Linked DNA regions of Phytohabitans rumicis. The protein of the gene in region 2 interacts with the protein of the main gene of each other region in a pairwise test. Links are inferred from orthologs where the notes say so. Each region holds a gene or a part of one and is shown on either strand. Other genes may lie near its edges.

Region 1 (3,620 bases), 2.5 Mb from region 2 along the record:
TGACCAGGCCGGCGAGGGCGGCGGCTCCGATCGCCAGCGCGATCGGTCCTCCGTTGGCGAGCTCACGGAACGTGTCGCCCACGTCAGCTCGCCTCCGCCGCGACCCGGGCGACGAGCGGCTGCAACTGGTCCTGCTTGACGGCGTCCCGGATCACCACGGCGATCCGGCCCTCCCGGTCCAGGATGATCGTGGCCGGGATCGTGTTGGGCGGAACGTCGAAGTTGAGGGCCAGCTTGCTGCCCGGGTCGACGATGCTCGGGTAGCCGACCCGGCCCTGCTGGAACGCCTTGGCCTTGTCCCGGTCGTCCCGCACGTTGATGCCCAGGAAGGTGACGCCCTGCCCCTTCGTCGCCTGGTACGTCTGCTCCAGGTCGTCGATCTCGGCCCGGCACGGCGAGCACCACGAACCCCAGAAGTTGACCACGACGACCGTGCCACGGTCCTGGGTGAGGTTGTAGCTGCCGCCCTCCAGCAGCTCGCCGGACAGGTCGGGTGCGGGCGGCCGCTTGTCCGGCGCGCACTCGATGACGCCAGCGGTGGTCTCGCAGTCGTCCTCCCACTTCCCGCCACCGTCACAGGCGGCGAGCGCGGTGCTGAGGAGGAGCAGGACTAGCGAGAGGCGCCGCAGCATCAGGCCCCCTTGGCCGTCCGGGCACCCGGTGACATCGCGACGAGATGGGCGGCCGGCTCGGAGTACCCGATGCCGACCAGCTTGGCGCCTTCGAAGTGAAACGACGTGAGGCTGGCCAGCCCGCACTGGCGCTTGCGGGGGTCGTGCCACAGCCGCTTGCGCTCGACGTACCGGCGCAGGGTCCAGATGGGCAGCTGGTGCGAGACGCAGACCGCCTCGCGCCCCTCGGCGGCGACCCGGGCGGCGTGCAGCGCGCCGAACATCCGCTCGGCGATCTGCTTGTACGGCTCGCCCCAGGACGGGGTGACCGGGTCGCGCAGCACCCACCAGTTGCGCGGGTCGCGAAACGAGCCGTCGCCGGGCGAGACCCGCTTGCCCTCGAACCAGTTGGCGCTCTCGATCAGCCGCTCGTCGACCGCCACCGGCAGCCCGAACTGCGCGGCGATCGGGTCGGCGGTCTCCTGGGCGCGCTCCAGCGGGCTGGCCACCACGTACGCGATGTCGCGGTCGGCCAGCGCCTGCGCCGCCGCCTTGGCCATCTGCCCGCCCAGTTCGGAGAGGCGGAAGCCGGGCAACCGGCCGTACAGGATCTTGTCCGGGTTGTGTACTTCCCCGTGCCGAAGCACGTGCACGACGGTGCTGCTCGTCATGTATTGCTCCCCGCTGCCGCCGCGGCCGCCGCTCCCGGCAGGGCCGCCGATATCTGCTCCAACGCCTCGTCGTCGAGCGCGGTGGATACGAACCACGATTCGAACGCGCTCGGCGGCAGGTAGACCCCGCCGTCCAGCATCGCGTGGAAGAACGCCTTGAACGCGGCCACGTCCTGGGTCTTGGCGCTGTCGTAGTCGACCACGTCGGCGTCGGTGAAGAAGATCGAGAACATGCTCCCGGCGTACGAGAGCCGATGCGGGACCCCGGCGGCGCTCAGCGCCTCGCTCGCGAGCTTGCCCACGGCGGCGGCCGTTTCGTCGAGGCGGCGGTAGACCGCGTCGTCGGCCAGGCGCAGGCTGGCCAGCCCGGCGGCGCAGGCGAGCGGGTTTCCGGAGAGCGTGCCGGCCTGGTAGACCGGCCCGGCGGGGGCGAGGCGGCCCATGATCTCCGTCCGCCCACCGAAGGCGGCCGCGGGAAGGCCGCCGCCCATGACCTTGCCGAACGTGAAGAGGTCGGCGTCGACCGGGTCGAGAGCGGCCCAGCCGCCGCGGGCGACCCGGAACCCGGTCATCACCTCGTCGAGGACCAGCAGCGCGCCGTGCCGGTGCGCGATCGCGGCCAGCGCCTGGTTGAAACCGTCGCGCGGGGCGACCACGCCCATGTTGCCCGGCGCGGCCTCGGTGATGACGGCCGCGATGTGGTCACCGTCCGCGGCGAAGGCAGCCTCCACGGCGGCCACGTCGTTGTACGGCAGCACGATCGTCTCGCTCGCCGCCGCCCCGGTGACCCCGGGCGAGTCGGGCAGCCCGAGGGTCGCCACCCCGGACCCGGCCGCGGCCAGCAGCGCGTCGACGTGGCCGTGGTAGCAGCCGGCGAACTTCACCACCTTCGAGCGGCCGGTGAAGCCGCGCGCGAGCCGGATCGCCGACATCGTCGCCTCGGTACCCGAGTTGACCAGGCGCACCTGGTCGATCGGCGTACGGGCGACCATCTCCTCGGCGAGCTCCACCTCACCCGGCGTGGGCGTGCCGAAGCTGGTGCCCTTGGCGGCGGCAGCCTGCACGGCGGCGACCACCTCGGGGTGGGCGTGGCCGTGGATCAGCGGGCCCCACGAGCACACGAGGTCGGCGTACCGGTTGCCGTCCGCGTCGAACAACCACGGACCGTTACCCCTAACCATGAAGCGGGGAGTTCCCCCTACCGCCTGGAAGGCGCGCACGGGAGAATTGACCCCGCCCGGCACGATGGCCCGGGCTCGGGTGAAGAGGGCGTCGGAAGCAGGTGTCTTGGTCACGGTGCAGCCATTCTGTCAGCGCAAGCTGAGAGCCTGTCACGGCCCCCGACCTGCGATGCCTCGCCGGGCATGTCCAGCTAGATCACGATAGGCTGATGGATGTGGAACGTCCGGAGTTGTCCATCGCGGTGCAACGGGCTCCCGGCGAGACGGTACTCAAGCTCGCCGGCGAGATCGACATGCTCACGGCCGCCCGGCTTTCCAACGCTGTCAGCGACGTCCTGACCGAGCCGCCCACGCGCATCGTGCTCGACATGGCGGGCGTCACGTTCTGTGACTCTCAAGGGCTGGGCACCCTCGTCGTCCTCAGCCGCAAGGCCAGCCGCGCGCAGAGCGTGTTGATGCTGACCAACGTCGGCGACTTCCTGCAGCGTGTGCTGGATATCACGGGCCTGCGGTCCGCGCTGATGGTGCGCTGACACCCCCGTCCCGCGACGCCGTCAGTGGCACGACGATCAATGTGTCGCGCAGCTCCTGCACGACCGGCGCGGGCAGCAAGCCCCGCGCGATGAGGTCTTCCACCGAGGCGAACTCGCCCCGGAGGCTTCGGTCCGCGACGATGATCTGCGCGGTCTGCACCGGGATACCGGGCAGGGCCCCGAGAACGTGCACCGGTGCGCCGTTGATATCGACGAGACCGCCGTCGTCGAAGGACCCCGGCAGGTCGGGCCGCCCGATGAGCAGCTCACGGGCGATCCCGGGGTGCGACCAGAGCAGTTCGCGGGCCTGTTGGCGGCGTACCCGCTGCTCGACCGTGCGGACGGCGTCCGGGTCGAGGCGTGTCCGCCGCGGCATGACCTGGAGTATCGCCGCGTGCACGGCACCGCCGAGCGACACCACGATGAGCATCAACATCCCGATGTCGGACCGGAGCGTGAACGCATCCTCGTCCGCGCCGAAGAGCAGGCAGCCCGCGACGGCTAGTACCAGGTAGCCGGCGGCCAGCACGCCGAGCACGCGGCTGCGGCGGTGCACCGCGAACGCGGCCATCAGCATCCAGGTCAGCGAGCCGGCGCTGAACACCGGCACGAGCACCGCACCGA
Region 2 (3,603 bases):
AGCCGTAAGGTAGTCAACGATGCCCAGCAGGATGGTCCGCTGCCCGGACGGGATCGTGCCGTCGGCCATGGGCGCGATGTTCGGCAGCATGTTGCCGTTCTTGCTGACCCGGTCGATCAGCGAGTGCAGCATCGCCTCGAGCGAGTAGTAGCCGATGCCGACCGTGTAGCACCAACTGGAGCTGGAGATGCTGTCGTCGGTCAGCCAGTACGGGACCTGGACGCCGGCCGGGCCGCCCCGCTCGTAGTCGAAGACCGAGCCGCGGTTGTTCAGGCCGTCCTTGTAGGTGGCGACCACGTCCTTGTTCCAGGCGACCGCCTGGTTGAAGTAATAGGCGAGGAAGTTCAGCCGCCGCGACTCGTCGATCCGGGGCAGGTTGAAGTCCTGCCAGATGATGTCGGGCTGGTAGCCGTCGATGACCTCGCGGAGCTTGTCGTACCAGAGCTGCTGCTGCTCGGCGCCGCTCAGCTGGCCGTACAGCTTGCGCAGGCTCGCCGTGGGCTGCCCCGGCACCCGCTCGTAGAAACCGGTGAAGTTGTAGGCGTGGTGCAGCGACACGATCAGCTTCAGACCCTTGGCCCGGATCGCGTCGGCGTGCAGGCGCAACAAGTCGAGCCGTGGGCCGGTCGCCACCGAGTTCCACTCGTTGACCCGACTGTTCCACATCGAGTAGCCGTCGTGATGCTCAGCCACCGGCCCGGCGAACCTCGCGCCCGCGTCGGCGAACAGCTGCGCCCACTCGTTCGGATCGAAGGCGCCACCCGCCGACCGCAGCCGCGGCGCGAACTGCGTGAACCGGCCCGACCTGTCGTTGGCCCCGTTGATGAAGTTGTGGTACGGCCACGCGGACGGCTCACCATAGGCACTGCGATGGTGGTTGTTCTCCGCCGAGCCGCTGAAGTACATGTTCCGCGGATACCACTCCTTCACGAACGCCGGGACGCTGAACACACCCCAGTGGTAGTAGATGCCGAACTTGGCGTCCTGAAACCACTCCGGCGCCGGCGGGTGCTGGTCGACCGACGCCCAGGTCGGTGTGTAGCTGGAGGGCCCGTCGGTGGCGAAGGCGACACCGCCCCTCCAGAGGCCGGTGGCCATGGCGGCACCGGTCAGCCGGCCGCGGCCACGAGCCTGCGCCGTGTGAACGTGAACATTGACGAGGACATCGCGAGTGGATCCTCTCGAGATGGGTGCCCGGTGGCGCAGGAGCGCCAGACATCAGGGCAGGTGAGGTGAGATAAGCTGACTCGGCCCGCGGGGGAGCTGCCGGTTCGTGTCGCACCCTGGGACCGACGTAGGGAATGGGTGGCATGTCTCGCGCCGACGTAGTGATCGACAGCATCAAGCGGATGATCCTCGACGGGGTGTTCCGCCCGGGTGACCGGCTCCCCGTCGAAAAGGACCTCGCCGAGTCGCTCGGCGTCTCCCGCGGCTCGCTGCGTGAAGGGATCTCGGCACTGTCGATTCTTGGCGTGGTCGACACGCGCCAGGGAGACGGCACCTACGTCACCAGGCTCGACGTGGCGCAACTGCTGGCGCCCATGGGCTTCGTCGTCGACCTCGAGGGCAGGGGCGACGCGCGGCATGTCCACGCCATCCGTCGGGTGCTGGAGTGTGAGGCGGCCCGGTTGGCGGCGTCCAGGATCACCGACGAGGCGCTCGCGGAGGCGCGCGGGCTGCTCGACGAGGCCATCCGGATCGCTGGCGAGACGCCCCACGACCATGAGCGGGTCATCGAGATCGACATCCGGTTTCACCGGATCATCGCGGCGCACACCGGCAACCCGGTGCTGGTCGGTCTGATCGACGCGTTCGCGGGCCGCACGGTGCGCGCGCGGCTGTGGCGCAGCCTGCACGAGGAGGGTGCCGACCTGCGCACGCACGGGGAGCATCTGGCGATCTGGAAAGCGCTCGCCGCGCGCGACCCCGAGCGGGCGCGGATCAGGATGGCCAACCATCTGATCGGCGTCGAGGAGTCCCTGCACGCCTTGCCAGACGATCAGGCGCGCGCGAGGGGCTGACCACCACCCCGTCGATAGGTCAGATGATTCGGGCCTCAAACTGAGGCAACTTCCTAGCCACATACGGTCCAACGTCGACGGTTGACACGATAGATCTAATCTTTGTAGATTGCAGAACCTCGATCCCTTGGGCGGCCGTCGATGGACCATCGATCGTTTCGTGACCGGCAACTGTCGTATCACGTCGAGGTATGTGCGGACGGTGTACATCTGATCGTCTCCGGAGACCTCGACCACCACACGTGCGACGTCTTCGACTGCGCGGTGCGCGCCGTGCTCACCGGCGCCCCGGGCTCGCTCGTCCTGGACCTGACCGCGGTGCGGTTCATCTCGGCGCAGGGCACCGCGGCGCTCGTCGACGGCTTGCACCGCGCGGCCGGGATCTGTGCCGCCGTCGCCATGCTGCCCAGCCCGGCAGTGCGGCGGCGACTCGAGCTGCTCGGCCTCGACCTGGCCGTCGGCGGAGAATCGGTGGACGAGACGGAGCCGCCAGCGGCGTCCGCTTAGGACCATGGCGCCGGTACGGGGCTTGCCCACCCCGCACCGGCTTTCCCCATGGAGGTGGTGGTTCAGCTCGCGGCGCAGAACGGGTTGAGAACACCTGCTGTGCCGGTTGCCTGGAAGCCGAACTCCGTCGACTGGCCGGCGGCGGCGCGACCGTTGTAGTCCACATTGGTCCATTGGACCGTGCCGGTGTTACCGCTACGGTTGGCGCTCCACGCGCCGGTGACCGTGGCGCCGGACGGCAGGGCGAGCGTGACCCGCCAGCCGTTGATGGCCGACGACCCAGCCGTGACGCGTACGTTCGCGACGAAGCCGCCGTTCCACTGGTTCACCGACACGGTGGCGGTGCAGCCGCCCGGACCGATCGTCGGCGGTGTCGTCGGTGGGGTGGTGCGCGGTGAGGTGTTCGGGGTGGTCGGGATCGGGTTGCCCTGGTTGAGCTCTCGCAACACGGCGTCGTAGGCAGGCTTCTTGTTGCCCGCGCAGTCGAACAGCAGGGCGTTGTCCGAGCCGCGCCAGGAGTCACAGTCCCGCACACCCCACACCGTGATGCCGGTGCACCGCGAGACGGCCAGGCACGAGCGCGCGACCGTGGCGTAGATGTTGGCCTGGTTGCCGCCTTGCATGACGTCGAGTTCGGTGATCTGCACGTCGACGCCGAGGTCGGCGAACCGTTGGAGGTTCGCCTGGTACGACGAGTCGATGCCGGTGCCGAGGTGCGACTGGAGCCCGACGCAGTCGATCGGCACCCCGCGGGACTTGAAGTCGCGGACCATGTTGTAGATGCCGGTCGACTTCGCGTTGATCCCGTCGGTGTTGTAGTCGTTGTAGCACAGCTTCGCGCCCGGATCCGCGTTGCGGGCCGCCCGGAACGCCGCCTCGATCCAGTCGTTGCCGGTGCGCTGCAGGTTGGAGTCCCGCCGGCCACCGCTGCCACCATCGGCGAACGCCTCGTTCACCACGTCCCACGCGTAGATCTGCCCCCGGAAGTGGGCGGCGGTCTGGGTGACATGGTTGATCGCTGCGTTCCGCAGGTCGCCGCCGGACAGGCCCTGCGCCCACCCGGGCTGCTGGGCAT

The links. The genes of interacting proteins can lie anywhere in the genome.
Region 1: the proteins of Prum_RS06360 (region 2) and hemL interact in binary tests that used the Escherichia coli proteins (3 or more experiments, as listed by UniProt). The link is inferred for Phytohabitans rumicis from one-to-one orthologs.

The regions. Positions count from the first base shown.
Region 1 is NZ_BLPG01000001.1:4,082,701-4,086,320, forward strand. What follows is about bases 429-3,385. They hold hemL (glutamate-1-semialdehyde 2,1-aminomutase), read right to left. Parts: upstream 2,578-3,385; coding sequence 1,279-2,577; downstream 429-1,278. Other genes in these bases: Prum_RS18065 (TlpA family protein disulfide reductase), read right to left, coding at 429-635; Prum_RS18070 (histidine phosphatase family protein), read right to left, coding at 632-1,282; Prum_RS18080 (STAS domain-containing protein), read left to right, coding at 2,679-2,996; Prum_RS18085 (AfsR/SARP family transcriptional regulator), read right to left, coding at 2,962-3,385. In the rest of the region: Prum_RS18060 (cytochrome c biogenesis CcdA family protein), read right to left, coding at 1-82; more of Prum_RS18065, read right to left, coding at 84-428; more of Prum_RS18085, read right to left, coding at 3,386-3,620. UniProt on the Escherichia coli protein: Aminomutase that catalyzes the transfer of the amine group on carbon 2 of glutamate 1-semialdehyde to the adjacent carbon 1 to form 5-aminolevulinate.
Region 2 is NZ_BLPG01000001.1:1,557,641-1,561,243, forward strand. What follows is about bases 226-3,165. They hold Prum_RS06360 (FadR/GntR family transcriptional regulator), read left to right. Parts: upstream 226-1,310; coding sequence 1,311-2,021; downstream 2,022-3,165. Other genes in these bases: Prum_RS06355 (alpha-L-fucosidase), read right to left, coding at 226-1,098; Prum_RS06365 (STAS domain-containing protein), read left to right, coding at 2,163-2,528; Prum_RS06370 (glycoside hydrolase family 10 protein), read right to left, coding at 2,591-3,165. Outside these bases: more of Prum_RS06355, read right to left, coding at 1-225; more of Prum_RS06370, read right to left, coding at 3,166-3,603. UniProt on the Escherichia coli protein: Transcriptional activator of the glcDEFGB operon which is associated with glycolate utilization, and encodes malate synthase G and the genes needed for glycolate oxidase activity. Also negatively regulates the transcription of its own gene.